3 regions of the Exiguobacterium sp. s46 genome follow, and region 3 is predicted to be linked to each of the others. Evidence: a T-box and tRNA genes for the amino acid it is inferred to sense, from the RefSeq annotation. Region 3 holds a T-box; the other regions hold tRNA genes.
The links. The T-box of region 3 lies ahead of KNQ08_RS08240 (valine--tRNA ligase). A T-box ahead of a tRNA ligase gene usually reads a tRNA of that ligase, here a tRNA-Val.
Positions count from the first base shown of each region.

Region 1 (11,041 bases), on a different contig from region 3:
GAGATGCGCATGACAGAAGAAACGGTTTCATTCGCAAAGAGGAAAGCGCAGACGATCGTTCCGCTTAGGACAAGGAAAATCAAATAAAAACTCACTTGTTCTGCTGCGCCTGACTTAGACTCGGAGCGATTCCGGAAACGAATCATCTCACCAATCCAGCAGATGCTACCAATACTGAAAATCCATTCCCAAAGTGACACGTACGCTACTCCTTTCTACATCAGAATCATGTTTCGAAAACGCATACATCGTTATTTACCCATTGTAATTCGTCCTTAAGCTACATTTAGAAAACTTCAGAAATACTTCATTTTCATGACAAGCATTCCGAAAGAACCCTGTTTGAAAAAAAGAATGGTATTCTAATCTAAAATATGGATGCAGATTAGAACATGCATTAAAGGAGATATACGATTCATGAAATACATCACGACACTCATCACGACGTTGACATTAACAGCGGCCTGTACATCAGTGTATATACCAACAGTCGAAGCATCGACTTCTACTTATCGGCAAGCAAAGACATCTCTTCATTTGCGTAAAGGAGCATCGATTGATCAACCGAGTCTTGCGGTTATTCCGACGGGGATCTATGTGACGGAACTTTCAAAAGTCGGTACGTGGTCAAAAGTACAATATGGTACGAAGATTGGTTATGCGAGTACGAAGTACCTACTGACGGATGAACAAATCGGTGGGAAACGGATCGGTAAGACCCTCATCGCGAATAAGAACTTAGCGCTCCGCGCGACGTACGCTCCTGGTGAGAATCAACAAGCAAGAGCAGCGTTTGAGAAAATGCGTGTAGCGGCTAAAAAAGAGGGAATTACGCTCGTTGCGTTTAGTACATATCGCTCCTATGCCTATCAAAAAACGTTGTTTGATAAATATGTTGCGCGGGATGGTTATGAGAAGGCGAGTACGTATAGTGCAGAACCTGGGAAAAGTGAACACCAAACAGGTCTTGCGTTTGATATCGGAGGCGCTGATTCAACAAAATACGCCACGTTTAGCTTTTCCAAAACAAAAGAGGCAAAATGGTTGTTTGCGAATGCTCACCGCTACGGTTTCCATCTCCGCTATCCATCTGGTAAAGAATCTTGGACGGGGTATACGTATGAGAGCTGGCACTATCGGTATGTCGGAGCAACGCTTGCCGCTCGTCTAAAAGTCAGTGGATTAACAATGGAGGAGTATTTCCACCTCGCACCATGGAAACCAGTAAAGGTTTCGACTCCTTAAAAACATGGTAAATAGAGGATGTTGGCTTAGTCGGTTATTCGTCTCAGGTGAAAGAGGTGGAACGAATGGCAAAAAAAGATGCGAAACATCACATCATGACGTTTACGTTCAAAGAAGAAGCGACATCCTATCAAGTGTTCAGTGAATTGAAGAAATATCATGCGCGAGGTCAAGTCGATTTCGAACAGATTGCCGTCATCAAGCGAAATGAGAATGGTGCTTTTTCGTTTGAAGATGCTGTAGACCTAAGTGGATCGAATCGTGCCGTCAAAGGTTCATTGATCGGAATGGCCGTTGGTATCTTAGGTGGACCGTTTGGCATCTTGCTTGGTTCGATGACGGGTATGCTGATTGGTGGATCGAAAGACATGAAGGAAAATCAAGAAATCCAAGAAACATTCAAACGAACACTCGGCGTCATTCCGCCTGGGCAAACAGGAATCATCGCGATCGGTGAAGAGTTTGAACCATCCGTCCTCGACGGATTAGTGGCGCAACATGATGGTACGTTGGAACGAACGGATGAACAGTTAGAGTCGTAAGCCTGATAGAATGAAAAGAAGCCTATCGCGATCCAAGCGATAGGCTTCTTTCATGTGCATTTACTTAGTCGTACGTTCTTTTTTTGCTTTTTTGAAGAAGAACAATTCATAGACGACAGGAACGATGATAAGTGTCAACAACGTAGAGGTCGTTAATCCACCGATGACCGTCAAGGCAAGACCTTTTGAGATCAATGTTCCTGAAGAAGTGGTTAATGCGAGTGGTACCAATGCCATGATTGTTGCAAATGCGGTCATCAGGATTGGGCGTAATCGCGTTTTACCAGCTTCAATCAATGATTCGCGAATCGGCATACCACGTCCGACGTTTTGACCGATGCGGTCTACGAGAACGATTGCGTTCGTGGTGACGATTCCGATCAACATCAGGAAGCCGATCATGACACTGACAGACAATGGTTCATTCGCAAGGAAGAGCGTGACGAGTGAACCGATCGGAACAAAGATCAGAGAAGACAAGATGATGAATGGAATCCGAGCTTTTCCGAACGTAATCAACATTGTCAGGTAAACAAGTCCGATTGCAACGACGATCGCAATTCCAAGTGATTGGAAGATTTCAACCGTATCGTCATTTCCGCCACCACTTGTCAATGAGACACCGTCTGGTAAATCGATTTTTTCGACGTCAGCTTTTACGGAATTCGATACGTTTTGAACGTCGTCTCCTTTGACTTGTCCAGATACGCGAGCATATACTTTTCCGTCGAGTTTCTGAATCGATGTGAAAGTCTCGACTTCATTGACGTTCGCGACATCTTTCAATGCGACAGGACCGTTTGCTGAGAAGAGTTGGACGTCTTCGAGATCTTCTTTCGAGACGAGTCCTTCTTCATAAGATAATTGTACGTCTTGATCCTTATTGTCGAGATTGAGCGTTCCGACCGTAACTGGCTTCGTTTGATCGTTAACGGTACCGAGAATCTGGAAACCAGATAGTCCGCGATCACTTGCTTTCTCAGGATCGATTTCTACGAGATACTGCTTTTGTTTTTCGCTGAAGTTGTTCGTGATATATTTCAAATCATTATTTTTCGACATGTTATCCTCGACGAGTTTTGCCGCCTCTTGAAGGGCTTCGAGGTCGTTCGAGAACAAGTCGACATCGACGTTGTTATTCGACGGAGGACCACCTGTTGATAGTTCAGCCACACTGATTTTGACATCGACGTTTTCATCTTGAGCGATGTCTTCCATCTGTGTTTCAAGTGACTTGATCGTTTTCTCGACGTTTACACCGTCTTTTAGATTCAAGAAGTAACTTGCTTTATTATCGAGACGTAAGCCTGTCGTGAAGTCACGCGCTCCGACAGAAGTCGTCACGTCAGCAATGGCTTTTTCTTTATCAAACATTTTTTCCATCTCAAACGAGACGTCACTTGTTTTTTCAAGTGATGTGGCAGCCGGAAGTTCAAGCGATGCCGTCAAGGTCTTCGATGCTTCGTTCGGAATGAACGTAAAGCCGAGACGCGGTACGATCGCAAGGGAACCACCGAGAAGGATGAACGATACGACCAAGATGATCGCCTTGTGCGAGAGTGATTTTTCAATCAGCTTGCCATACCAACGTTGGAGAGCGCCTTCTTTTTCTTCCGCTGGTACCTTCTTGAATGCAAACTTCGCGAGAATCGGTACGATCGTGATCGCAACGAGTAGTGAAGCAAGTAATGAGAAAATAATCGTCAAAGCGAACGGTAAGAAGAACTTACCAGTAATACCACCGACAAATCCAATCGGTAGGAAGACGACGACGGTCGTCAGCGTAGATGACGTGATTGCTTTTAGAATCTCTTTTGTCGATTGTTCGATGATCTCATCCGTCATACCGGATTCGGATTTTCGGACGCGCCGGAAGATGTTCTCGATGACAACGATACTATCATCGACAACACGACCGACTGCAACAGCCATCCCACCAAGTGTCATGATGTTCAGGGAGATATCTTGCCAGTTCAAGAAGATAGCGGCGATGAGTAATGATAATGGAATCGAGACGATGGCGATGATCGTCGCGCGGATATTCCGCAAGAATAACAGAACAGCGAGTGATGCGAAGAGGGCACCAAGTAATCCTTCTTTGACGAGTGTCGCAACGGACTCCTCGATATCCTTCGCTGAATCAATCCCAATCGTATAGTCGACTTGGTCGTCATATTTATTGAGAATCTTCGTGACTTCATCTGCGATTTCGACTGTATTGGCATCTTGTTTTTTCGTGATTGCCATCGATAAGGAATCTTTTAAATCGTAACGCGTTTTTTCACTTTGTTGTGAGACGGCTTCGATTTTTGCGATATCCTCTAGGCGAATCGGTTCTGCAGGTTCAGACGCCTGATCTGCAGCTGCTCCACCTGTTGTACTTGGTGGACCTTGCGTTGCACCTTGTGGTGGACCGCCAGCAGATGAACCACCTGTTTGACCGTTACTTGATGAACTAGTCGCACCTGCAGCAGGTGTCAATTGTAGATTTTTGAGTTTATCTAGATTTTCTAGTTTTTCCTCAACGCGAATCGGAATTTTCGAATCGTTTTCTGATAGCTGACCAGATGGGAACGAGACATACTTTCCATTGATTTGTTCCTTGATGCTCGAGAGCGAGAGACCCGCTTCCGTCGCTTTCTCCTTATCGACGGTGATTTGAACGAGATCATCCTTATAGCCACCAACCGAAACGCTGTTGATTCCTGGAATCTTATTAAGTTCAGGTTCGATATCTTCCTTTAGGATTTTTTCGATGTCTTTACCATCCTTACTAAAGAAAGAGATGTTATAGATCGGGAATGAACCAAATGACAAACGATTCAATTTCGTCGTTGCTTCCTCCGGTAGATTCGCATCTTGGATGGCAGCATCGATTTGTTGTTCGACCTTATCCATATCAGTATCGAACGGGAATTCGATGTTTAAGATACCGATACTTTCATAAGAAGAACTTGTTAGCTTGGTAGCCCCTTCAATTCCTTTTAGAGAAGTTTCAAGCTTTGAGACGACTTGTTTATCGACATCGTCAGGTGATGCACCAGGGTAAACCGCTTCGATTGAAATCTGAGGAAACTCGATTTCCGGGAACTGGTCGACTTTTAATTGTGAGAAGGAATACACGCCTCCTAAAATCAATAGGATTGCAATGATGAAGACAGCAACCGAGTTCTTCAAACTAAATCGGGTTAAAAAGTTCATATGAACGCTCCTTTCTTTTTATATGTGCTTATTTACATAGTAGAGGACACTCATAGAACCCGCAACTTTAAAACTGTTTTTATTTAAAAAGATCTTTTTGAAAAAAGATAATTTTTTTATGAAAAAGGCTTTACACTTTTCGATATGCTGCTATAATAAAAACATACCCAGTAACAACACAGCATGATTCTGTAGCTCAGCTGGGAGAGCGCTACCTTGACAGGGTAGAGGTCGCTGGTTCGAGCCCAGTCAGAATCATACCGAAATCGTTCCTTTTCGAAGGGGCGATTTTTTTTGCGTTAAAAAAACTATTCCCGAAATCAATCAGGAATAGTTGGAAGGGAGGTAAATTGTTTTATTGAATTTCGAGATGAAGATCGCCACGCTTCGTCCACCCTGCGACAGTCGTCAATCGATAGAAGACGAGCGTCAAGACACCAGGTAGAACGACACCAGTCAAGAAGAAAACGAGGAACGCCTGAGGACCTTGGTTGACGAAGATATTGAGTGGGGCAATCATCGAATTTAATCCAAGTCCTGCGAGTTCGTACGGTACTTTCAAAGAGAGTAGAAGCGTCGCGACAGGAGCTGAAATCATCGCTGCGAGAAACGGTGCAACGACAAGACGTGGATTTTTAACGATATTCGGGAATTGTACTTTAGGTGTTACAAAGAATGAAGCAATCAAACCACCTGGATCCGTCTGACGGTATGCCATCAACGTAAAGCCGACGAATTGAGCGGAACAGCCAATCAGTGCAGCGGCACTTGCTACAGGATCAAGTTGCAAAGCGATAGCGAGTGCAGCGGACGAAGCAGGAGACATCAATAAGACGCTAAAGATGAGTGCAATGACAAGAGAAGTTGCGATTGGAGATGATTCAACGGATGCTGTGATCATGGCACTGAATTTTGTAAGGAGTGGTGTCGTGACGGCAGCAGCACCGATTCCAGTCACGCCGCCAGCAAGGACAGCACTCATCGGGATGACCATCATGTCAAATTTCGTTTTTCCAGTCATGCGTTTTCCGACGTATACAGCGACAGCAGCTGCGAGTAACGCACTGATTGGCTGACCGGGTACAAGAACGAGTCCAGAAGCAGTCGATTGAAGAGCGGCACCACCGATCGTCGCTGCGATCATCGCGCTGAACAGGACAAGTGTGTTTCCTCCGAGCTGAAAGGCAATACCGGCACCAAGCGCAGGTGCGAGTAGTACTTTTGCGACACCACCAATCGTCAGTAACATTTGGATATGTAGAAGATTTCCGAGCGTCTCAATCAGGAGTCCGACACCGAGTGTTACAAGAACGGCATTTGCCATTCCAGCTGATACTTTTACCATTCGATCCATCGCATATTCTTTCAACGTTGTCATCCTCTCTATCTATCTCTATTTTTTGCCATGAAAAAAGCCTATCCGTTTTTGGGATAGGCGCCACTCATTCTGTGCGGGCGCCTCATTCGATGCATCGAAAGAAGGGCCCAAAAATCATTTCCGTTTCATCATCGGAAAAGTTTTCAGTCCCTCATGCATAGAATAATCAGTCGTCCAACTTGGTTAAATGGCTGTTGCGTCGGAATCATTCGATCGTGCCCCTCTCTGTGAATTTTTCTAAGCCTAACACGCTCTTGAATAATAATCAATATTTTCTGACAATTTATTTTTTCCTGAAATCTGACAGGAATTCACGGTATCATCAGGAAATCCCAATGTAACAACAATGGAGGCGTTTACATGAAAGTGATGCTTTTTACAGATATTCATGGCAATGCATCAGCATTACGTGCGGTATTGTCCTATCTTGATCAACAACCAGATATCGATGCCGTCTATTGTCTCGGTGATCTTGTCGGCATTGGACCAGAGCATAATGAAGTCATTGATCTATTGAAGCAACGACCTGATATTCAAACGATTTCTGGGAATCATGATGAATGTGTCCTTGCTTTAATCCGTGGGGAGAACTATCCCGATAGTTACCGCCATGCTAAAGAGCACCACCAATGGATTGCGGATACGTTGACGCAAGAAAATCAAAAGTATTTGGAACGATTACCGCGTGTCTTAAATATCATGCATCAGGAACAAACGATGCACCTGACGCACTATGCTTATGCCGACCAGACGAAGAAGATTGGTGAAGAGCCGTTAAAGCAAGCGGTGGATGGAACGAAAGAAAACTTATCCGTCCTGTTTGCTGGAAGTGAGGCGCGGATCATTGGATTCGGTCATCATCATCCAGCGCAACAAGTCGAGACAGAGCAAACGCTCTTTATTAATCCAGGTGCACTTGGATGTCAGGAAACAGCTATTGCTCCAGTAGCAATTATCGATTGGGAGAAGGATCAAGTCCGTTCAGAAATCCTGAAGATTCCATATGATGATCGACCATTTTTAGACGTCCTCAATACGACGGAGATGCCGGAACGTGAGTTGATGCGCCGTCTCTTCTTCGGTAGTAGGACATGAAAAAACCTTCATGAGTAGTTCATGAAGGAAGTCGATTAAGCAGATAGCTTCGTCGTAATTGAGATGAGGCACACGACAATCAGTAACACGATACCGATGTTTCGTTTCAATGGATGGCGTGGCCAGTAAAAGAATAGCGCAAGGACAGGGGCCACAAAAAAGGCAACGATGAGACTGATCAATGTTGCAAGAAATAATACAAACATCCAAAGCTTGCTAGTAGTCCGATATACCTGCCACATGTCGTAGAGCGACATGAGTGTATAGGCGAGTAACACGAAGATGATTCCGGTCGATAAACTCAAAGCGATCATCACTCCATTCCCTATTTAGTATAAGGGAAAGAGTGAGAATGATTACACGACTTGAAGTAAAAAACATGACGAATCGATGAACGTACGATTAGACGCTGTAACGAAAAAAGAAAGGAGAGGGCATCTATGTCAGACATCTATCGCCGTTTTTTTCTATTTCCGGATATTTTGATCATGCTCGTACTACTGATTGGAATAAGTAGTTATACCATTGCTCAGCCTTTTCATTGGTCGATTTTACTGTTCTTTTGTCTTGGACTGATCGTCTTTAGTTTCAGTGAATACCTGACGCATCGTTTTTTGTTCCATTTACCACCACCTAAAAATGCGCTTGGACGAAAATTGTTGAAACGACTTCATTACGATCATCATGCGCATCCGAATGAACTGCATCTGTTGTTTTTACCTGTCTGGTATTCCTTGCCGAACCTTGGTTTCTTTGCGGCTCTGACCTATCTTCTGACACAATCTGTCGTCTCGACAGCTGCAGCCGCGAGTGGATTGATCGTCATGTTGCTTGTGTATGAATGGAAACATTACGTGGCACACGTTCCGCTGAAACCGAGAACACGCTTTGGAAAATGGATGAAAAAGACGCATCTATTACATCATTTCAAAAATGAACACTATTGGTTTGGTGTATCGAATCCGGTAGGGGATTGGTTGTTTGGCACACTGAAGGATGAAAAAACAGTTGCTTCTAGTCAAACGGCACGGAATTTAGAAAAGAATCAAGAATATGAAAAACCGCCAATCAGCTGATCGGCGGTTTTTTGATTCATAAAATGCGTAGCATGGCACGACGAATCGTATCTAATTCTAACGGTCGAGCAATCAATGGCCATTCGGCAATTAACGCAATGTACGTCCGGAAAATCAGAAAGGCGGTGACATCGACTGGTACGTCACGATCATCTTGTCCAAGGCGAGTCTCGAGTAGCGTTTTAAGATATTCGACGACATGCCGTTCGATCCGTGTCCGTAGTTCTTGCATTTCTTGTAATTTGAGATTACGTGTTTCTTCGATGATTTGAAGAATGAACAAATGTTGTTGCTGATGATAGACGATAGCGTCGATCATTGCTTGCTTATTTTCTTCTACCGTCGCATGTTCGACGTAAGCGCGTTCTGCTTCTTCTTTCATCTCTTGCAGCACACGTGTTACGAGTGATTCGAACAGGTTGAGTTTACTTTCGAACAATTGATAGACGGTCGGTTTCCCGACATGAGCGCGTCGGGCGACACGCTCAATCGTCGTACCTTTATAACCAAGTTCAGAAAAACAAGCCATCGCTGAGTCCAGTATCAATGTTTCTTTATCAGACTGTGTCATGTTGTTTTCGTCTCACTTTCGTTGAGAGTAAAATTCGCTTGGCTCCGAGCCCTCCAACGAAGCTGATGATCAACGCGACGACTAAGATGGTCGCAAGGACTTGACTGTTTGAGATGAGGGCGTCTGTCACACCAAGTCCAAGAGCTTCACGGAATCCGCCGACTGAATACGTCATTGGTAAGAACGTATGGATGGCTTGGAAGAAGCTTGGCGTCATCTCGACTGGGAACGTACCACCACTACCGCCGATTTGAAGCAGAAGTAGTAGGAAGGCAAGGAACTGTCCGACGCGACCGAGTAGCATCGCGAGCGTGAACAGAATCGTAATGAACGTCATACCTGTTAAGGCAGCGAATCCATAGAGCGCAGGAACACTCGCGACATCAGCATCCAGGACATAAACGATGGCTGTAGCCGCTGCGACACCTTGTAAGGCTCCAATCGGTAAGATGAGTGATAATTTACCGACAAGGAAGCGCCATGTCAGACTTTCACCATGTTCTGGACGAATCTGATAGACAGACGAGAACATCAAGGCACCTGCGAATAAGGCAATACTAAGGATATAAGCTGATAAACCAGAACCGTAGTTGTTGACCGTCGAATAGTCATGTTCTTTTAAGACGACGGGTTCTGCGAGCATATTATCCCGCTCTTTCGTCGGCTTGACGGTTGCATCCTTAGCCCCTTTGCTGAGCTCATCCTTCAATGTTTTAGCACCATCTTCAAGTTTTGTGTTGGCATCCGCGATTTTCGAAGCCCCATCGGTCGTTTTGCCGATTCCGTCCGTAATCGTAGTTGAACCAGAAGCCAACTGTCCTAACCCGTTATTTAACGCGCTAGCACCTGTTTGGAGTTGATGTGTGCCATCTGAAAGCTGATTAGCCCCGTCAGCCAGTTGTGCGCCACCTGTTGCGGCTTTATGCACACCTGCAGTATATTGACCGAGTTTTTCATTGAATGTTTGTTGACCACTTGCTAATTGTTGTGCACCAGACTCGACTTGTTTCGCACCGTCGACGAGTTTCACTTGACCTGCGTTCAGTTGTGATACAGCTGATTCGACTTGTTGACCACCTGCAGCCAGTTGACCAATTTTTTTCGTCGCGTCCGTTGCTTGAGCAAGACTCTGATCAATCGCGCCTTCTTGGGCGGCGAGATTTTGGATGTTTTCTTCTAATGAACCGATAGAACCGAGTAACGTTTGTTTTTCTTCATCCGATAACTGTTCAGAAGCAGAAATGACTTCTTTTAGTTGCGCAACGTTTGCTTCAAGGGCTTCACGACGTGCTCGTAAATCTTGTTTCGCTTTTTCAGCATCTTGATTAAGTTGCGTTAAAAAGGCGTTGGCAGCTTGTGCTTTTTCATCCAATTGATTTAATCCATCCGTCAATTGAGGGATTTTTTCATTAAGCTGAGCCGTACCTGCAGCCAGTTGTTCTGCCCCTTGACGGACTTGTGTCGAGCCACCGCTGAGTTTCGTTGCTCCGTCTTCTAGTTGTGCAGCACCGGCTTGTAATTTGCCACCATTTTCGTCTAGCGTGTTCAACCCAGAAGACAACTCACCCGTTTTTTGGGCGAAGAGGGCAGTCTTTTCGTCGAGTGTCGTGACGCCGTCACTGAGTTTTTTCGAACCTTGATTGGCTTCGCCAAGTTTTTCGGACAGTGTCAGACTTCCATCCGCAAGTTTTCCAAGATTCGTTGCTAGTGTTTTGGCACCATCCGCTGTTTTATGGTTGCCATCTTCTAGTTTAGAAGAACCGTCCGATGCCTTTTCCATACCGTTTGCGATTTTCTTTAACGCACCGAAGATCGCACTACTGTATTGTTTCGTCACGGATTTTCGGATCTTTTCGTTTAATTGTTTTGCAGCCGTACTCGAAATTTGTGTGCCCGAGTAGTTTTTGGCTGGATTCAAGTAATACTCCAACTC
Region 1 covers NZ_JACSMY010000004.1:79,848-90,888, forward strand. The annotation lists gene KNQ08_RS14935 (methyltransferase family protein) at 1-200, opposite strand, end outside; gene KNQ08_RS14940 (M15 family metallopeptidase) at 418-1,245, shown strand; gene KNQ08_RS14945 (hypothetical protein) at 1,311-1,787, shown strand; gene KNQ08_RS14950 (efflux RND transporter permease subunit) at 1,848-4,988, opposite strand; tRNA gene KNQ08_RS14955 (tRNA-Val) at 5,174-5,246, shown strand; gene KNQ08_RS14960 (PTS sugar transporter subunit IIC) at 5,344-6,366, opposite strand; gene KNQ08_RS14965 (metallophosphoesterase family protein) at 6,727-7,461, shown strand; gene KNQ08_RS14970 (hypothetical protein) at 7,497-7,775, opposite strand; gene KNQ08_RS14975 (sterol desaturase family protein) at 7,902-8,537, shown strand; gene KNQ08_RS14980 (TetR/AcrR family transcriptional regulator) at 8,554-9,108, opposite strand; gene KNQ08_RS14985 (YhgE/Pip domain-containing protein) at 9,095-11,041, opposite strand, start outside.
Region 1: it has a tRNA-Val gene. The T-box ahead of KNQ08_RS08240 (valine--tRNA ligase) is inferred to sense a tRNA for this amino acid. The anticodon was not compared.

Region 2 (11,041 bases), on a different contig from region 3:
GGTCGTCCAAATGCTTGCCGCACCTGCTAATAAAAGCGCTAGCAGACCCACTTGGAGAAACTGCTGTTTCAACGGATCAAGTACGTGATCTACGATTGCTTTAGAAGCGAACATGAAGACATGACCACGATGTTCCCCGTCAATGTTGATGGGACTGTCCGTCATTAAAAAGTCACGCATCGTCACGATTTTTCCTTGTTGACGGTAATCAAAATCCGTATGCTCTAACATGCTCTTCATCTCATTCGACAAAGGTCGTGACGCTTCGAGTTGTTTTCCATCTGCATCAGTGATCACCACAGTAAACGATGAATCTGCTTCCATCATGCTGACATGGCGCATCGTCGTTTGGTCATAGGAATCGACAAGGACATCACGGTGTGTATTTCCTCGGTTCAGTAAACCGTCTACTACTTCCTGCGTTCGTGTTTGAGACAACTGATAATACAATGTCCCAAACAACACACTGCCACAAATTAAAAATGCCGCAAGCACGATTCCTCCGACTGAGTATGAAATACGACGCATGACGATTCCTCCTTTTTCTCTCCACTTTTAGTATAGCTAAAAAAAACGCGATCGACGCAGGCAAACGAAACTGTCACCTCATCTGCACACGATTTGCATATACGCTGGGTATAGTAAAGAAGACTAGTGACTTCAGGAGGGTTTTATATGAAAAAATCATTGACATTAACCGCACTTGCTCTTAGTTCTACGCTTTGGCTCGGTGCATGTGGATCCGCCAATAACGATGGAAGTAATAGTGACTCACACGATATGTCTCATGGAGATATGATGCATTCGAGCGACGGAAAGCTACCATCCGGTTTAAAGGAAGCCAGTGATCCGACTTATCCGAAAGGAAGCAACGTCACGTTGACGACGGATCATATGGACGGTATGGACGGAGCTAAAGCAACGATTGCGGGAGCTTACGATACCGTCGTCTATGCGATCAGTTACAAACCGACTACTGGTGGAAAGATGGTGAAAAATCATAAATGGGTCATTCAGGAAGAACTCGATCCCGTTCCAACTAAACCACTGCAAGTTGGTGATGAAACGACTGTCAAAGCGGATCATATGAAAGGTATGGATGGAGCAAAAGCGACGATTGATGAAGTAAAGGAAACGACGGTCTACATGGTGAACTATGAACCGACGGACGGTGGAGAGATGGTGAAAAACCATAAATGGGTCACAGAGGATGAGATAAAGAAATAATAAAAAAAGCCCGCTTTTCCTATAAAGGAAAAGCGGGCTTTCGGTATGATTCTGACTGGGCTCGAACCAGCGACCTCTACCCTGTCAAGGTAGCGCTCTCCCAGCTGAGCTACAGAATCATGTTTGCAGTACGTTATGTACTTGCTAGGACATGTATTAATATATCAAGAAACTAAAAGGCTGACAAGTCTTTTTCCGAAAAAAAATAAAAAAATTTAAAATGGGGGAATCAACCCCGCTTCCCCCATTTTGAATGACTTACAGGAAGGTTGATACTCGATCAATCGGTAAACGTAGTGCCGGACGTTTTTTCGCATCTTCAACCGCTTTTCCGACAGCAATTAGCATGACCGGTACATACCGTGACTCGGTGATGAACGTTTCCGCAAAACGTTGATGATCAAATCCACCCATTGCGAGTGTTGATAATCCACGCGCTTCTGCCGCAAGCATCAATTGCATCGCAGCAAGGCTCGCATTCGACATAGCCGCGTCGCGTCCATACGCCTCACTTTGATAAGCGCCTTCTACCTGTGCCTTGATCGAATCAAACAGATCCTCTGTCATGCCACCTGCTTCCACTGCTGGCCCGTACACCGGATTGTAGTTTCGATTAGCTTGAACATCACCTAAGATCGCAATGACTGCTGAAGCCGAAGTGATAGCCGGCTGATTGTATGCGATCGGTGCAAGCTGCTGCTTCGCTTCTTCCGAATGAAAGACCGTGAAATGCCAGTGTTGCAAATTCCAAGCACTCGGCGCGGCTGTCGTCCATTCTAATAGTTCTTCTACTTCCTGTTTTGAAAGCTTGAACGTTTCGTCGTAATGACGAACGGAACGTCTTTCTGTTAAGACACGTATTGTATCAAGTGTTGCCTGTGTCATGTGTAAATCCCCCTTATCATTATCAGATTACTTAGATATCGTAGCATGTCTCTTTTTCATTGTCCTCTATCAGTACTTCAAATGAATTAACTGTTATAAAACAATAGTTGACATTCAATTTCTGTACTAATACAATAAAATCAAGAAAAAAGATCATTGCGTTTACTTTGAAGGAGGAAAAACACATGGAACAACCCCTTTACCAAGAAGCATCTGCTGCATTCTATCGTGAGCTTCCCGTCAAGACGTGTGCCCATTGCGGAAAAGAGATGGATGAACAATGTGAATCCTATCAAACGGAATGCGATGAGTGTGCTGTAACAGAACACTAATAACACATGAAACAATCACTTACTTAGTGGTTGTTTTTTTATTTCTTTTAAACTCTTTCTAAATAAATCGATATTTTTTAGAAAAATCGATTTTCCGTCATCTTTTTGTCATCTGTTTGTTACAAAAGAAACAGTCAGAATGTTACATTATCTGTATATGATATTTTTTGACAAAAGGAGCGACAGACAACGATGGATCCATTTACCTCAAGCCACGCTAGCGAACTCGGTCCACGACCGCGTACAAAAAAAAGAAAGTTTTTCCCTCGATTTTTCTTACTTCTCACACTTGTTTTTCTCGGAGTTGGGGGATATGTCGCTTATCGATACGTTTTTACTCCTGAACAGCAATCCATTACGACAGGTAAATCCATTACTGAAGTACCTGTCGTCAATATGGAAAAAGCACGCGTGGAAAAATGGAATGGTGTGACGAAAAAAGTCGCTTATTTAACATTCGAGGATGGTCCATCCGCATTAACACCGGACTTACTTCGAACATTGGATCAACTTCAGACTCGTGCCACTTTCTTTTATCTCGGATCACAAGTAGATGCTTTTCCGCAAGAAGTCAAAGCTGCTGCTAAAGCTGGACACTATATCGGATTACACGGGGAAACACACGATTACGATACATTGTACGAAAAAGGAAAGTATGTCTCAGAGATGCAAAGTGTTCAGAAGAAAATCCATGAGTTGACGAAGCTAACACCACATTTGACACGACCACCTTATGGCTCTGATCCCGGCATCACGAAAAAAATGGCATCTGCCATTCATTCAGCAGACTTCCGTGTGTGGGACTGGTCAATCGATTCAATGGACTGGTATTACAAAGATAGTGCAAAAGAAGTAGCGAATACGGTCATTCGGCGAGCAGAGCGTCCGTTTGAAATCATACTCTTACATGAACAACCACAAGCCATCAAGGCACTTCCAGCCATTGTTGCCGGACTTCAGAAAAAAGGCTATCAATTCGCGATTTATGATGAAGATTTCCATATTCCGTACAACTTCGCGCAACACTCGAATTTATAAGGAGTTACTATCCAGATGAAAAAAACATTCGTAGCAGTACTGTTCCTGTCGAGCTTTGGACTCGCTGCCTGTTCCAACGATTCACCAGCCTCTCTTCATGAACAGCTAGAGCAACAAGTGAAAGGTGAAGAGAAGGCATTCACGCTAGCTGATCAACGTGCTCGTAAGGATGAAATTTCAGTTAATACGTACCAAGCCGTTCTTGATGCAGGTGCTGAAGAAATCAAACGCTCTCAAAATGAACGAGAGGAATTAGAAGCCTTAAATGACGAACGGCTTGCTTTATTGAAACAAGAAGAAACGTTACGTAAGGAAACGTACGCTGCACTCGATCTTGAAGAATTGAAGGATGCTGTCAACCAACTTGATGGTAAAGCAAAAACAGAAGGAACTGCCTTAGTGACAATCATCAAGGAACGCCAGCAGACATTTCAAACGTTCTCGAAAACGTATCGACAAGCGATGGACGCTGAAAAGAAAGTGCTTTCACGCTTGACGAAAAAACCGGATTTCGTTAAGATTGATGAGTCAACAGCGGATTTAAATCGTTTAACACGGAAAGCTACCGCGTCATTAAAGAAGTGGAATGCGCTGACCGTTCAGTATAATCAAACGAAAACCCAGCTGTATCGTTTGCTCGACACATCAACTCAATAAATCACACAGGTTGCAACCAAACCCTGTCCAAAAAACCTGGACAAGGCCCTGTTGCAACCTTTTTTGTGTGGTTTTTATTAAAAATGGAGGGAATTTATTCATGCATCGTTCAAAAGCAACCTTATTCGTTCTGATTGGCGCTATCAGTTATGGTGTCCTCTCAACGATCGTCAAACTCGCTTATGCCGCTGGATTTAACTCAGCAGCCGTTTCAGGTAGTCAATTTTTCTTCGGCTGGCTCATGATTTTCGGACTTGCCTTATTTACGAAAAATCTTCGTCTCGATCTCAAGACAGCTGGTCTGCTCATGCTGATCGGTATCTCAAGTGGTACAACCGGTTATCTGTACTATCAAAGTCTTCAGACTGTATCCGCATCCGTTGCGATCATTCTCTTATTCCAATTTACTTGGATCGGTGTCGTCATCGATGCGCTCGCATTCAGACGTTTACCTACTCGCGCGCATTTCCTGTCCGCGATTCTACTGATTGGCGGAGCCATTCTTGCGAGTGCCGCTTACTCGAGTCCACTCGATTTACGTGGAACATTATTCGGTCTTGGAGCAGCTGTCAGCTTCTCAATTTTCTTACTCGCTAGTGGACGCATCGCCAATCATTTACCCGTCATCAAGAAAAGTTTTTATATGATGACAGGTGGTCTTGCTTTCGTCATGACCATGTATCCACCGACGACATTCTTGTCCTCTGCGAACTTCGAAAATGGACTTCTGTTATACGCGATTCCGCTCGGTCTGTTCGCGTTGATTTTACCACCACTCTTATTTGCTGCTGGCGCCCCTCATCTTTCCCCAGCAAGCGTTTCTTTACTTGGAGCGGCTGAACTACCGACAGCAGTCATCTGTTCTGTCTTAATTTTAGGAGAACATCTGATGAGTTCCCAATGGATCGGGATCGTCATCATCTTGATCGGAATCTTTTATCCAATCTATCGCTCAAGCAAAACAGCAGCTGTTGCGAACGTACAGCAAAACGACCTTTCCTGAGCTCAGGAAAGGTCGTTTTCTTTACTTCTGTCGTTTCATCGCATCCGCAACGAACTCGACGTCCGTGCCGATGATGATTTGCACGCTAGTCGCCCCCATCTTCATGACACCTTTTGCTCCAGCCGCTTTAATCGCTGCTTCGTCAATGATGCTTGGATCTTTGACTTGAAGACGTAAACGTGTCGCACAGTTGTCAATCGACGTGACATTTTCTGTTCCTTTTAGTCCCGCAAAGATGCGTGCTGCTTGTTGCTCATATTTATCGTCTGAATCTGTCAAAACGACTCCCGTGTCTGTGACGAGCGATTCATCTTCACGACCTGGTGTCTTCAGATCAAATTTCGTGATCATGAAGTAGAACAGGAAGTAATAGACGACCGCGAACGCGAGACCAACCGGGATGAGAAGTAATGGTTTTGTGGCAATCCCGAAGTTTAAGGCGTAATCAATGAAACCAGCCGAGAAGGAGAAGCCATGTAAAATACCGAGTAAGTTAACGATTGCCATCGATAGACCAGTTAAAACCGCATGAATGACATATAAAACAGGTGATAAGAACATGAACGAGAACTCGATTGGTTCCGTGATCCCTGTCAAGAAGGACGTCAGTCCAAGACCAATCATCGCTCCAGCAACTGCTTTTCGATTTTCTTTACGCGCAGCCATAACGATCGCAAAAGCTGCAGCCGGTAAGGCGAACATCATGATTGGGAAGAAGCCTGCTTGATAAATCCCAGCTGTCGGATCTCCAGCGAAGAAGCGCGCGATGTCACCGTTCGCGACCGTACCATCTGCTTTTTCATATGAACCGAAGACGAACCAGAAAATATTATTTAAGACGTGGTGTAAGCCGACAGGAATCAAGAGACGGTTAAAGAATCCAAACAGAGCAGCGCCTCCTGCACCAAGACCAACCATCCATTCACCAGCACCGTTGATGCCTTGCTCGATGAACGGCCAGACATAACCAAAGATGAAAGCAAGTACGAGCATGACCGCTGATGTAATGATTGGAACGAAACGACGACCACCAAAGAATGCTAACCAATCCGGTAACTTAATGTTATAGAACCGATTGTATAGAAGTCCTGCGACGATACCCGCGATGATTCCACCGAATACCGCCATATTAACGGTCGAACCGAGTGTCGCCTGATTCGCGATCGAACCAAGTGTCGCTCCGTCGACCTTAGTCGAGGAATCATTGACGATCGCAGCGATCGCATCATACTTCGCCTGAATCTGTGCGCTGGAATAATCCTTGTTCATCGAGTCGACGCCATTTTTTAAGACAAGATACCCGATGGCCCCAGCAAGACCCGCTGCTCCACTCGCATCGATCGATAGACCAATCGCGACACCAATGGCAAAAATCAATGGCAGGTTATCAAAAATAGCCCCTCCTGCTGCTACCATCAACGGAATATCAAGCATATCCGCCGAACCTAACCGGAGCACGATTCCCGCAGCCGGTAGTACTGCGATTGGTAGCATCAAGGCTTTACCAATTCGTTGTAGAAACTGCAACATACCTTTCACCCTTTCCTGAATAAAACGATAATGACAGAACAATGTAAACGCTTTTACGTTTTTTATTATTCCACATAAACAACTAAATGACTAGACCTTTATACAAATTATTTCTCATCTTTTTAGGTGATATAAAATTTCATTATAGCAGACACTAAAAACCGGACTAGAGTGATTACTCAGTCCGGATTTATTTATTTATTTAGTTAAGACAGTATTAGCGACGATTCGTATCTTCGAAATTTTGTTGGACGTTACCGACGGTTTTCTTCGCCTCACCTTTTACTTGATCTTTTTTACCTTCGCGTTCTGTTGATTTATCACCTGTTGCTTTCCCGAGCGCTTCTTTCGCTTTACCTGCTACTTTATCGACGAGACCATCTGCTTTTTTATTGAGACCACTGTTGTTTGACATAACCATTACCCCCGTTTAAAAGTTTTTTTTGCGATAGTTGTCTGTTCCCTTGTCACTGATTTTCAAACGTTTCCTGAAGAAAAACCAACACTCATCCAAACAAAAACAACAGTGAACATCTCGTCCACTGTTGTTCGATGAATCTATTCATTTACTGGGCGACGGAAACACCTAACACTTGTTCAATCCGTTCGAACGCCCAATCCAATTCTTCTTTTGTAATGACGAGCGGTGGTGCAAAGCGAATGACTGTCTCATGTGTTTCTTTACAGAGCAAGCCTTTTTCTTTCAACGCTTCGCAATATGGTCGCGCTGCTTCTGTCAACTCAACACCAATGAATAATCCACGACCACGTACTTCTTTGATCATCGGGTTGTTGATTTGTTTTAGTTTCTCCATGAAGTACGTACCGAGTTCGAGTGAACGTTCCGGTAACTTTTCGTCTTCTAATACTTCAAGTGAAGCAATCGAGACGGCACACGCAAGTGGATTACCACCAAATGTCGAGCCGTGTGAACCTGGATTAAAGACAGAAAGGACATCTTTATTCGCGGCAACACACGAGATTGGGAATACACCACCACCCAGTGCTTTACCAAGAATGTACATGTCTGGTGTTACCTCGTCCCAATCAGAAGCAAACCATTTACCGGAACGACCGAGTCCAGACTGAATCTCATCCGATACGAGCAACACATTCTGCGCACGACAAACTTCTTGTGCGTCCTTCAAGAAACCATCATAAGGAATTAAGATGCCCGCTTCGCCTTGAATCGGTTCCAAGATGAATGCCGCTGTATTTTCAGTGATCGCCTGTTTTAATGCCTCAAGATCGCCATATGGAATCGTCTTGATTCCAGGAAGAAGCGGTCCAAATCCCCGTTGGTATTCTGCTTCCGTCGACATCGAGACGGCTGTCATCGTCCGACCATGGAAGTTTCCTTCACAAACGATGATTTCAGCATCACCTGGAATTTGTTTGACTTCATATGCCCAGCGTCGTGCTGCTTTTACTGCTGTCTCGACAGCTTCCGCACCTGTATTCATTGGTAACACCATGTCTTTACCCGTCAATTGTGCTACTTTTTCATAGAAAAAGCCAAGTTGATCATTGTGGAAAGCACGTGACGTCAATGTAATCTTGTCTGCCTGACGTTTTAAGGCGTCGATGATCTTTGGATGACGATGTCCTTGGTTAACGGCTGAATAGGCACTTAGCATATCCATATAGCGACGTCCTTCAGGATCCGTAACGAAGACACCCTCAGCCTCTGAGATGACGATTGGGAGTGGATGGTAGTTATGTGCTCCGAACTGTTCTGTCTGTTGAATGATTTTCTCTGTTTGATTCATCGAAATTCCCCCTCATAACTCTTTAGAAAACGCTTTCAATGTTATTATAGCAGATTCTTTCACAGAATCTTCATCTAAAAAGTATCCGAGCGAAAGGATTCTAATGCGTAAGAATTGAATATATTGGGAAAAGACAAGAGAAGTGAACCGTCATCTCTTTTCAATATAAAGGAGCGTGCGCACGTAATGGACCGTTCGACCATTGATTCCTATGAAGTCGTCATTCAAGAATTCCCTTTACCCGCTTTCATATTGAATACTGACTTGACCATCCGCTCTTGGAATGAGCTAGCCGCACAGCAATGGGGCTGGACACAACAAGAAGTCGTGGGTCAGACTGTTCCACTTCTTGAACGGGAAGACATGGCATTCAGCCAGCAGATTTGGCATGCCTTCTTGGAGCGCCGTCAATCCGTCCAATTACCGAATGCCTCCTTATTGCATAAGACGGGCACTTCTGTAACGTCAACTCTCCTTTTGTCTCCTTTACTTGATGATACAGGAACTGTCATTGCCGCTTTTGCTTGCTGTATCCCTTCAGCTGAGCAACAAACGAATATGAAACCACTCTTCCAAGGATTGATGGATTTGCGTCATGCCTTCGATCAGATTGCTTCTGTCGCCGTCTTCGACGCACGAGGAACGATCACGTACGTGAATGATCAACTCATCGATGTGACAGGATATTGCTCTGAGATGCTTCTCAACCAGCCTTGGTCACTCATCCTAGATCCATCCAGTCCCGTCGTTTCGGGGATTCGTGCACAACTTCGTGAACGAAAAGCATGGTCTGGTCGCCTTAGCCTCACTTCGCAAACGGGCGAACGAAAACATCTCCAAGCGACGCTCATTCCGATCTATGATGCGAACGGCGTTCGCTTCCAACATTTGTTCATCGGGAACGACATCACGGAAACAACAGCACTTGAAGAAGAACTCGATTTTTTAGTACATCATCATGAGATGACGCATTTATTAAATAAACGAGGATTTTTACGCGAAGGCGAAGCATTATTCCGTTCTGCCGCGTCGCATGATCCGATTGCGCTCATCTTGTTCGATATCGATCGTTTCAAAGTCATCAACGATTCGTTTGGAACACATGTCGGCGATCAACTACTTCAAGCGATGGCAACACGCCTTTTGCAACATACGACAGGTGTACTCGCCTTTCATCCGACGAGTGATCTATTTGGTGTCTTGTTACCTGCACCGTCGAGCAATCTGCTTTTCCAATATGCTCGAAAACTACAACAAGCACTGCAGCGTCCTTATTATATCAACGGTCATTCATTGATCGTTTCTTGTACGTTCGGGATCACGGTCTATCCGTCCGAAGCCAAAACATTGGAAGATTTATATCGCCGGTCGGAAACAGCTCTATACGCAGGAAAATCGATTGGTACTGGAACGATCCAGTATTTAACGCACGAGATGGACACACAATTCACACGGAAAATCCAACTCGAGCGCTCCCTTTTCACAGCACTCGAAGATCAATCCCTTTATCTTGCTTATCAACCAATCATTGAACTTCAGACACAAGCCGTCAAAGGCTTCGAAGCGTTATTACGCTGGAATCACACGGCACTCGGGAGCATTCCACCAGATGAGTTCATCCCACTCGCTGAAGAAGCTTCACTGATCACACCTATCAACAACTGGGTCATCATCGAAGCATGTGAACAGCTCGCAAAATGGCAACAGACGATTGACCCTGAACTGACGATCGCAATCAATATCTCACCGCATCAGTTCCAAAGCGACTCCTTTATTCGAACGCTGCAACATATCGTAACGGAGCGACTCGTTTCACCATCTTCCGTTACGCTGGAGATGACAGAGAATATTGCAATCTTACAGACACAACGAACGGTCGAACGCATGCACCTCATCAAGTCGCTCGGCTTCCGTTTATCAATCGATGATTTCGGTACTGGTTATTCTTCTTTACAGTATCTCAGTGCTTTTCCAATCGACGAATTAAAAATCGATAAAGTATTCATTGATGGTCTGGCGACAAATGATCATGCTTTGCTCGATTCCATCATTCAACTCGGTCGCAATCTAGAGTTGAATCTTGTCGCTGAAGGTGTTGAGACAGAACACGCGTTAGATTATCTAAAAACGACATCATGTCAGCATATGCAAGGATTTATTTTCTCTGAACCTCTATCTGTACAGGATGTCGAAAAGAGATTCTTAACACCTTAATCAAAAAAGAAGTCACGGTGGATAACAATCACCGTGACTTCTTTTGCATAGAGTTTCTTACAATTGAATTTCTCCTACAACCATTCCGTAAACAGCTACTCCTGCTAAGACAACGAGAATCATACTGGCAATCCACTCATAACGTGACATGCCCGTCCGTTGCTGTTCTCGCTCTGCTAACGCATATGCGAGAATCCCTGGCGCATAGACTAATGCCGCGATGACGATGTACCAGATACCCGACGCATAGACGAGCCAAATTGAATACGCTGATGCGATGACAGAGAAAAGTAACATTTTCTGATTGCGCTCTTCTCGCGATGTCCGAATGCTATACAACGCTGACAATAAATATGGCAATAACGCACAAATCCCAGCGATACTCG
Region 2 covers NZ_JACSMY010000004.1:64,842-75,882, reverse strand. The annotation lists gene KNQ08_RS14915 (HAMP domain-containing sensor histidine kinase) at 1-528, opposite strand, end outside; gene KNQ08_RS14910 (YdhK family protein) at 676-1,227, shown strand; tRNA gene KNQ08_RS14905 (tRNA-Val) at 1,274-1,346, opposite strand; gene KNQ08_RS14900 (nitroreductase family protein) at 1,486-2,112, opposite strand; gene yhfH (protein YhfH) at 2,298-2,444, shown strand; gene KNQ08_RS14890 (polysaccharide deacetylase family protein) at 2,856-3,482, shown strand; gene KNQ08_RS14885 (YkyA family protein) at 3,498-4,139, shown strand; gene KNQ08_RS14880 (EamA family transporter) at 4,240-5,142, shown strand; gene nagE (N-acetylglucosamine-specific PTS transporter subunit IIBC) at 5,164-6,672, opposite strand; gene KNQ08_RS14870 (CsbD family protein) at 6,890-7,087, opposite strand; gene KNQ08_RS14865 (ornithine--oxo-acid transaminase) at 7,239-8,441, opposite strand; gene KNQ08_RS14860 (sensor domain-containing protein) at 8,628-10,655, shown strand; gene KNQ08_RS14855 (basic amino acid/polyamine antiporter) at 10,713-11,041, opposite strand, start outside.
Region 2: it has a tRNA-Val gene. The T-box ahead of KNQ08_RS08240 (valine--tRNA ligase) is inferred to sense a tRNA for this amino acid. The anticodon was not compared.

Region 3 (11,041 bases):
AAACTGGCGAATTGACGACGCTTAACCTATATGAAGCAGGGGCACGCGATATCACGGTCTTTAACCGGACGTTAGCTAAAGCAGAAGAGGTCGCGAATCGGTTCGAAGGATCGGCACATTCGATTAACGAGATGCAGTGCGGTTTGCTTCGGGCAGACATCGTCATCTCTTCAACGGGTGCAAAACGTGCCATCATCAAACGGGAAGACATCGCGGCAGCACAGCTGTTCCGTCACGATCGTCCATTCCTCTTGATCGACATCGCCGTACCACGCGATATTGAACCGACCGTCGGTGACTTGCCAGGTGTTCATTTGTACGATGTCGATGATTTGACATCAATCGTCCAACAAAACATGGCGGAACGGATGAAGGAAGCAGCGAAGATCGAACAACGGATTGAAGCGGCAATCGCTGAGTTCGAAGGTTGGATGACGACACTTGGTGTCGTGCCGATCATCACGGAATTACGAGACCAGGCGTTACGGATTCAACAAGAAACGATGCAAAGCTTGGAACGGAAGTTACCGGAGATGTCGAAACGTGAAAAAACCGTCATTGGCAAACACATGAAATCAATCATCAACCAGTTGTTGCGTGAACCGTTGTCTTATATTAAAGATGCGGCAGCGAAGCCAGATGCCGATGAGCGGATTGCGCAGTTCATGGATACGTTCGCACTTAACGAAGACTTGTTCGAAGGGCTCGAAGATGACGTGATGACATCAGAAGAGACGACACCTTCCGCAAAAGCTGTGAACCGGTGAACAAAGCACGATTTGTGTTACAATAGAAAATGCATGGGGCGGACTTGTGCCGCCCCTTTATCATTGTACAGGGGGATTTTAGCATGCGAAAAATCATTGTTGGATCGCGAAGCTCGAAGCTAGCGATGACACAGACGAAATGGGTCATTGACCAGTTGAAACAAGCCGGCGCGCCGTATGAGTTCGAAATCAAGAACATCATCACAAAAGGGGACCGTATTTTGGATGTGACGCTCTCGAAAGTCGGCGGTAAAGGATTATTCGTAAAAGAGATCGAGCAACAGATGATTGACGAAGAAATCGATTTTGCCGTTCACAGCATGAAGGATCTACCTTCTGAATTACCGGACGGTCTCATCATCGGTGCAACACCAGCGCGTGTCGATGCGCGTGATGCCTTGATTACGAAAACAGGCGAAGGTCTTGCTTCCTTGCCGGAAGGTGCGGTTGTCGGTACGAGTAGCTTACGTCGTGGCTCGCAATTGCTAAAACTCCGCCCTGATTTAAAAATCGAATCGATTCGTGGAAACATCGACACACGACTCGATAAATTAAAGAATGGTCCGTTTGACGGGATCCTACTCGCAGCAGCTGGTCTACAACGGATGGGTTGGTCTGAAGACGTCGTCTCGGAATATCTCTCGACAGATGACATGATTCCAGCCGTCGGTCAAGGAATCCTCGGTATCGAATGTCGCGAACATGACCAAGAAGTACGTGATCTCTTGCACCTGATCCATGATCAGATGACAGAAAAAGTAGCTTACGCAGAGCGCGCTTTCTTAGCGGCGATCGAAGGTAGTTGTCACGTTCCGGTCGGTGGATTTGCAACGATCAACGAAGACATGTCAACGACACTCGTCGGATTCATTGGATCCGTCGATGGAGAGCAAATCCTACTCGAGCGCGAATCAGGTCTAGACCCGATGCAACTCGGTCAAGATGTTGCCGAACGTCTGCTTGCTTCGGGCGGTCGTGAGATTCTCGCGACACTTCCGGATGACTTGTAAGCAGGTACTCTTCACGGGCAGCCGACCACCGACGACCGAGCAGATGGCGCGACTGCGCGCCGTCGCGATCGAGTCAGTGCATTATCCTGTCATTGAAACGCGACCGGTTTCGTTTACATTGCCGAAGGGAATTGATTGGCTCATCGTGACGAGTCCGAATGGTGTCCACCGGATTGCTGATGCGTTGCCTGAATTAGCAGAAACGCGTATCGCGGTCGTCGGACGAAAGACGGCAGACGCACTTGCGAAGTACGGTCGAACAGCAGACTTCTGTCCGTCGACCTTTACAGGAGACGCACTCGTCGCAGAACTCGGACCACACTTGTCTGACGGCGATCATATCGTCTTTGCACGAGGGAACCGATCCCGGCAAGCACCGGTCGATCAGTTACGAAAACTGAATCGATATACGGTCGAAGATATCATCACGTATGAAACCGTCACCCGTCGGCTACCTGAAGCACTTGTCAGAACTGCCGCCTATATTGGACTGCAGAGTCCTTCCGCTGTCGAAGCGATTGCTCCATTATCCCCACAGACGACGTTCATCGTCATTGGGACGATTACGGAGCAAGCAGCAAAAGCAGCCGGACTTCAACCGATCCATGTCGCCCGTGAATTCACGGTAGACGGCATGATTGATCGTATCATTGAGGAGGAATCAGCATGAACACATTAGAATACGCACGTCACCGTCGTTTGCGTCATACCGCATCACTCCGGTCACTCGTCCGCGAGAATCAATTGCATAAATCAGATTTGATTTATCCGATCTTCGTCGCTGAAGGCGAAGATATCAAACGCGAAGTCAGCTCGATGCCTGGCGTCTTCAACTTATCACTCGATCACTTGACGGCTGAAATCGAAGAAGTCGTTGCACTTGGAATCGAATCCGTCATCTTATTCGGTGTTCCGCACGACCATTTAAAAGACGAGCAAGGATCAGGTGCGTTTCACGATCATGGGATCGTTCAAGAAGCGACACGTCTCGTTAAGAAGGTTGCACCGCAGCTAACGGTCATTGCCGACACATGCTTATGTGAATATACGTCAACGGGTCACTGCGGTATCGTCGCCGATGGTACGGTTGATAATGATGCATCATTACCGCTCCACGTCAAGACAGCGATCTCGCAAGCACGGGCGGGTGCTGACGTCATCGCTCCATCATCAATGATGGACGGATTCGTCGCAGCGATTCGCCAAGGGTTGGACGAGAATGGCTTCAGCCATATTCCTGTCATGAGCTACGGCGTTAAATATGCGTCTGCTTATTATGGTCCATTCCGTGATGCGGCAAACTCCGCACCAGGAGAAGGCGACCGGAAAGGCTACCAAATGGATCCAGCGAACCGTCGTGAAGCGTTCCGTGAAGCAACAGCGGACGTCGATCAAGGAGCTGACTTCATGATCGTCAAACCAGCGCTCGCTTTCATGGATATCATTCGTGATGTGCGTGAACGAATCGATTTACCGATCGTCGCCTATAACGTATCGGGTGAGTATGCCATGGTGAAAGCAGCAGCCTTGAACGGCTGGATCGACGAAGAACGAATCGTCCTTGAGACGATGCTTGGCTTTAAACGAGCAGGCGCTGATTTAATCATCACCTATTTCGCAAAAGACATTTGTCGTTACCTGGAGGGGTCGAAATGAGCTTAATTAACCAGAACTCAAAATCAAAAGCAGCATTCGAGCGGGCGCTCCCGCTCATGCCGGGTGGCGTCAACAGCCCGGTTCGTGCTTATAAATCGGTCGGGATGACACCGATTTTCGCAGATCATGCGAAAGGATCGAAGCTCTATGATATCGACGGAAAAGAGTATATCGATTACGTCTTGTCATGGGGACCGATGATCCTTGGTCACGCCGATCCAATCGTCACGTCAGCGATCCAAGAACAAGCGACACGTGGCTGGAGCTACGGGACACCAACGGAAATCGAATCAGCGATGGCGGAAGTCGTCATCAGCCGTGTTCCATCGGTCGAAGTCGTCCGGATGGTCAACTCAGGGACAGAAGCGACGATGGCTGCCCTTCGTCTCGCACGCGGCTATACAGGTCGGACGAAAATCCTCAAATTCGAAGGCTGTTACCATGGTCACGGCGACTCGCTCTTGATCAAAGCAGGGTCAGGTGTCGCGACACTCGGACTACCGGATTCACCAGGCGTTCCGGCGCAAATCGCGAGCATGACGCTGACGGTTCCATACAACGATTTGGACGCTGTCCGGATCGCGTTCGAAAAACACGGCGACGATATCGCTGGTGTCATCGTCGAACCGGCTGCTGGGAACATGGGCTTCGTGCCACCAGAACCAGGCTTCCTCGAAGGCTTACGGGAGATCACATCGGAAAACGGCGCTTTATTGATCTTTGACGAAGTCATGACCGGTTTCCGTGTCGGATTCCACTGTGCGCAAGGACATTTCGGTGTCACACCGGACATCACATGTCTCGGTAAAGTCATCGGCGGCGGCATGCCAGTCGGGGCTTACGGCGGACGTCGTGACATTATGGAACAGATCGCACCACAAGGTCCAATCTATCAAGCGGGTACATTATCCGGGAACCCACTCGCGATGGCAGCGGGTCTAGCGACATTGACACAATTGAAACCAGAACACTATGCAGAGTTCGACCGGAAAGCGAGCCGTTTGTCAGAAGGCTACCTGAATGCTGCGGCGAAATATAACATTCCGCTGACGACGAACCGCGCAGGCGCGATGTTTGGTGTCTTCTTTACGAATGAACGTGTCACGAACTTCGAAAAAGCGAAAACATCGAACCTTGAGATGTTCCGTTCGTATTATCAAAAGATGGCGGCGCGTGGTGTCTTCTTACCACCGTCACAATTCGAAGGTCTCTTCCTGTCGATCGCCCATACGGACGAAGACATCGAACGGACGATCGAAGCCGTCGAATTGACGTTCCAAGAACTCCAAGTTGAATTTGGTCGTTAAGCAGTTCTTGACGATTACTTGAACTCTCGGCTAAAATGAGTAAAGAAGAAAATGGCAACAGCGATGACGGGAAGAGTAATCCTGTATTCGTACCGGTGTAGAGAACACATCCTTGGCTGAAAGATGTGACGGGCGAACAGGAGGAAGGTCACCCCACGAGCTGGTATCGTGAGTCTTACGAGCGATATCCGTCCTCCACACGTTACGTGGCTCGAGGGCATCCGATTTTGGATGAACTAAGGTGGTACCGCGGAAAAAAGCAACGGCTTTCTTTCGTCCTTAGCATAGGACGAGAGAAGCCGTTTTTATTATGGACAAAAAGGGAGCGATCAGGATGCAGGAATTATCAATGCCAACGAAGTATGATCCGCAGGCAACGGAAGAAAAATGGTACGACTTTTGGGTGAAAGGTGACTATTTCAAAGCCGATCAGGATCCAGAAAAAGAGCCGTACACGATTGTCATTCCACCACCGAACGTCACAGGTAAATTGCACCTTGGTCACGCGTGGGACACGACGTTACAAGATATGCTGACACGGATGAAGCGGATGCAAGGGTTTGACGTCCTTTATCTACCAGGAATGGACCATGCCGGTATCGCGACGCAAGCAAAAGTCGAACAAAAACTGCGGGCAGAAGGACAATCACGTCTTGAAATGGGTCGTGAGAAATTCCTTGAGCAATCATGGGCATGGAAAGAAGAGTACGCGTCAACGATCCGTGCACAATGGGCAAAACTTGGTCTTGGACTCGATTATTCGCGTGAACGCTTCACGCTCGACGAAGGATTGTCGGAAGCGGTTCAAGAAGTCTTCGTGAAACTTTACGAAAAAGGCTTGATCTACCGCGGCGAATACATCGTTAACTGGGACCCAGCGACGAAAACAGCGATCTCGGATATCGAAGTCATCTACAAGGATATCGAAGGTGCGTTCTATCACTTCAGCTATCCACTAACGGACGGTTCAGGTCACGTTGAACTAGCGACGACACGTCCTGAGACGATGCTCGGTGATACAGCGATCGCCGTGAACCCGAAGGATGAGCGTTATGCTCACCTCGTCGGAAAAACAATCACGTTACCAATCGTTGGTCGCGAGATTCCGATTGTTGCCGATGACTATGTCGACATGGAGTTCGGTACAGGTGTCGTTAAGATTACACCAGCGCACGACCCGAACGACTTCGAAGTCGGTAACCGTCACGAGTTACCACGTGTCCTCGTCATGAATGAAGATGGAACGATGAACGAGAACGCAGGGAAATACGAAGGTATGGATCGCTTCGAATGCCGGAAACAAATCGTTGAAGATTTAAAAGCAGAAGGTGTTCTAATCAAAATCGAACCACACTTGCACTCTGTCGGTCACTCGGAGCGTTCAGACGCGATCGTTGAGCCGTATCTTTCACTCCAATGGTTCGTCAAAATGGAACCACTCGCGCAAAAAGCACTCGAGGAGCAACAAGGACCAGACAAGGTCAACTTCGTTCCACAACGCTTTGAGAACACGTATGTGCGCTGGATGGAAAACATCCGTGACTGGTGTGTCAGCCGTCAACTCTGGTGGGGACACCGGATTCCGGCTTGGTACCATAAAGAAACAGGCGAAGTATACGTTGGCAAGGAAGCACCAGCCGATATCGAGAACTGGGAGCAAGACAACGATGTTCTTGATACGTGGTTCTCTTCAGCGCTTTGGCCGTTCTCGACGATGGGATGGCCGAACACGGACGCAGCGGATTATCAAAAATACTTCCCGACATCGACACTCGTTACGGGTTATGACATCATCGCTTTCTGGGTATCACGGATGATCTTCCAATCGTATGAATTTACAGGACAACGTCCATTCCAAGACGTCTTGATCCACGGATTGATTCGTGATTCGGAAGGACGCAAGATGTCGAAATCCCTCGGGAACGGAATCGACCCGATGGATGTCATTGAGAAGTATGGTGCCGATTCACTTCGTTGGTTCCTAACGACAGGATCGACGCCAGGGAACGATCTCCGTTTCTACTGGGAAAAGATCGAAGCAACATGGAACTTCTCGAACAAACTGTGGAACGCAAGCCGTTTTGCCTTGATGAACATGGATGGTCTAACGTTTGATCAGATCGATTTGACAGGTGAGAAGTCACTCGCAGATAAATGGATCTTGACACGCTTACAGACGACGATCGACGATGTGACGCGTCTGTCGGACAAATATGAGTTTGGTGAAGCGGGACGTATTCTCTATCACTTCATCTGGGAAGACTTCTGTAACTGGTACATCGAGATGGCGAAATTACCGCTCAACGGGGAAGATGAAGCAGCGAAGCAGACGACGCGTTCGGTTCTTGCCTATACGCTCGACCGGATCATGCGTCTGATGCATCCATTCATGCCGTTCATCACGGAAGAAATCTGGCAACACTTACCGCATGAAGGTGAGACGATCACACGTGCTGCATGGCCAACACGCGAGGCATCACTCGACTTCCCGGAAGCTGTTCCAGCATTCGAAGCAGTTCAGAACGTCATCCGTTCGGTTCGTAACATCCGCGCGGAAGTGAACGCACCGATGTCGAAACAGATCCAACTGTTCATCTCGACGAATGACGCACGTGTTCAAGACGACTTGTCGTCAAACAGCTCGTACTTGCAAAAGTTCACGAACGCGTCTGAACTCCGGATTGAAGAACAGATGCCGGCGCCAGAAAAAGCAATGAGTGCGATTGTAACGGGAGCAGAATTGTTCATCCCACTCGCGGACTTGATCAACATCGAGGAAGAAATCGCGCGCTTGAATAAAGAACTCGTCAAGTATACGAAAGAAGTCGAACGGGTCGAGAAAAAACTCAACAACCCTGGCTTCGTCGGCAAAGCACCAGCACATGTCATTGATGAAGAAAAAGCGAAGGCACTTGATTATACGGAAAAACGTCAAGCTGTCGAAGCACGTATCAACGAACTCTCACACTAATTACAGCAGTGGCTCAAGTCTCCTTGAGCCACTTTTTTTAAAGGAGCGAACAGCATGAGGACGCGAGAAGATGTATTGGATTGGTTATCGAGCTTACTAGCATTCGGTGTCAAACCGGGTCTTGAACGGATGCAGGCGATGTTACTGGGATTACAGATTGACCCGGACGCGATTCCGACGATTCATGTCGCTGGCACGAACGGAAAAGGATCGACGGTTGCGTTCTTACGTGAGATGGGGATAGCGGAAGGATTACGAATCGGGACGTTTACGTCGCCGTATATCATTCAGTTCGAGGAACGGATCATGTTGAACGGGGTACCGATTGCAGAAGATGATCTCGTCGCAGCTGCGATCGCTGTTCAAGCTGCCATCGGGCGCATCGATCCGGCACTCGGTACGGTCACTGAGTTCGAGGCATTAACAGGACTTGCTTTCTATTATTTTGATCAGATTCGTCCGGATTTCGTCATCTATGAAGTCGGACTCGGTGGGTTGTATGATTCGACGAACGTCTTCAAGAAGCCGGTCGCAGCGATCATCACATCAATCGGCCACGATCATCAAGCGATTCTCGGAGATACGCTCCAAGAGATCGCCTTACAAAAGTTCGGGATCATTAAACAGGGGACACCGGTCATTGCCGGGAAACTGCAAGAAGAACTGACGGTGCCGTTAATGGCATATTGCGGTGACCGAAATGCAACGTTGAAATGGAGTCAGGAAGCGATCATCCGTTATCGATTAAAAGAGACGGGTACCTGGGCGACATACGATGGAATACCAGAGACACGCTTAGGGCTCGAAGGCCATCATCAAGTTCATAATGCGGCGAACGCTGTCATTTGTGCGCGGCGCCTCGGCTGGTCGAAAGCGGCAATCCGAAAAGGATTACGGGAAGCAAAACATCCGGGACGGTTTGAGATCATCTCCCGCAAACCACGGATCATTCTCGATGGTGCCCATAACCCGGAAGGCATCACGGCACTCGTTGAACGCTTAAAAGAGGAATCGAAGCCGGTGACGTTGCTTTGTTCGATTTTGCGTGACAAAGATCGGACAGCGATGCTTGAGCAGTTACGCAACATCACACCAGATATTTACGAAACGACATTTGATTTTCCGCGTGCGCGGACACTTGATGAGTTGAAGCAAGACGGAGCAAACGTAACGACAGTCGAAGCATTCTTCGAGCAATTAGAAGTAAACCGGACATACGTCGTGACGGGATCACTCTATTTCATTAGTGAAGTACGTCACTACTTCGCTTCTTCTTTTACAAAATAGGGGAAACTCTGATTCTCTCGTTATAATGAAATGGGGGAGTATAGTCCCATATCTCAATGACACGATGAGGAGACGATAAGTGATGAAACAGTGGGTCCGTCTAGCCTTAGCCATCTTACTGATTTTTTCAAGTTTTACGTATATACATGAGCCACATTCCAAAGCGGCAACGGGTGAAAAGTTTAAGATTTTAGAGATTCGAGATGACTGGTCGACGACGAACCGGATTGACCCGGGAACGACCATTACATCGTTGTCACTGTTAAAAGACTTGAATACTAGTCAATACGAAATCAAGATGATGACGGTCAAAGAGTTGAATGCGTCTCGTTTTCCACTTGATGGCGCATTTGATGCGATCGTTTTTGATCCATCTATTTTTACTGGAACAGACCGTTATTCGATTACAGTATCTGATACATCCAAAAAACATAATACGAGTAAAATTGAGAATGATATTACGAAGTTAAAAGCGAATGAGATTTTGACGAACTATATTCAAAAAGGATTACCCGTCTTTTTACACGCTGATGTGTTAACACATGCAACGAGTAATTTCACTTCGATTTTTAAGCCAAGCATGACGTCTGGTGCTGCGATTGCCTATACGGATTCAAAACAGGTCGTCTCCCGATTACAATCCGAAAAAATTGAACGACCTCGTTTAAGCAAGGTAGCGGTTTCGCAGGCTGGTCAATCGTTAACATCGGTGGATAAAGCAGCACCGGCTTCACCAGATAAACCAATTGATTTTAATTTTACGCTTGATCAAACTACGGCTAATACACGTGTCCAGTTGTATATTGACTTTAATAGTAACGACCAATTTGATGAGTCGGAGAAAGTCGACGAGAAAGTAGCTACAGTTTCTGGTTCAGTATCGTATCGCTTTGATGCACCAAGTTATACGGGACCACGGAATTGGATGATTCGACTCGTAAGTGAAGATGGGCTAACGGATTATAAGATGGGAAGCTTTTTAATGCAGGATCAAGAAGCTAAAGCAAAAATTTTACAAGTCACGCGTTCGGGCTCAAATGGATCCATTAATGGATTCATGTCGGGCTCATTGTTAAAACAAGATGGGTTATATGACTTCAATGTAGAAGTCATTTCTGCGGACACGTTTAACAAAACGTATGCCAGTAAAAATATAAATACATCCTATGATATGCTAATCTTCGGTTTTCAGGATTCGTATGGTGCAGCTTCACTAAGTGATCCTGCATCAGATGCTATTCTTAACTTCACGAATACGGGGCAAGGTTTGATGCTGACACATGATACGATCTTTAGACCGGCACAATCCAGCAAACCAGAGCTATTCTGGGAAGCAAAGTTTGCAGATCTCGCAGGTCAAAAGAACTTTACGAACATGGGGTACGCGGCACCTCGAACATCGGGTCAAGCAGTCAAACAAAATGCGGGCGTCATGACTTCTTATCCATTTGCCTTAGCTGATACGGTTGCTATCGCAACGACACACAATCAATACTTTGGTCTGGATCTTGAACAACCGGACTTGATTCCATGGTATAACATCCGTGAAAACAACCTCAGTAGTTCGAATCAGGCTGCCGGAAGAACAATTGGTGATGCACGCAACCACTATTATATGTATACCAAAGGAAACGTTACGTATTCAGGAGCAGGGCATACTTCGAGCTTTAATCAACAACAAGAAAAAGAACTATTCTCAAACACGATGTACCGTGCTTTCATTGGTGCGAACCATAAGCCTTTAATCAAGAATATCTTACCAACGGATAAATCAAGTTACCTCGAGAACGAACCGTTGACGATCTCGTATCAAGTCAACGACTACGACCTACAAGATCGTGAGTTAAAGACGCGCATCTACATTGATGATGAGAAAGTTTTTGAAAACAATAAATTGAAAAATAACTCGTTCGTTAGTCAATCATTCGATTCAAAGCTCAAAGGGAAGACGAGTGTGACGATCCGGATTGAAGCAGAGGATCAACGAGGAGCCAAAACAATTGAGACACGAACGGTTCAAGTCGTTCGTCCCGCTGCATCTAT
Region 3 covers NZ_JACSMY010000001.1:1,554,973-1,566,013, reverse strand. The annotation lists gene hemA (glutamyl-tRNA reductase) at 1-767, shown strand, start outside; gene hemC (hydroxymethylbilane synthase) at 851-1,777, shown strand; gene KNQ08_RS08255 (uroporphyrinogen-III synthase) at 1,767-2,447, shown strand; gene hemB (porphobilinogen synthase) at 2,444-3,433, shown strand; gene hemL (glutamate-1-semialdehyde 2,1-aminomutase) at 3,430-4,740, shown strand; T-box leader at 4,795-5,024, shown strand; gene KNQ08_RS08240 (valine--tRNA ligase) at 5,075-7,711, shown strand; gene KNQ08_RS08235 (bifunctional folylpolyglutamate synthase/dihydrofolate synthase) at 7,766-8,998, shown strand; gene KNQ08_RS08230 (GEVED domain-containing protein) at 9,081-11,041, shown strand, end outside.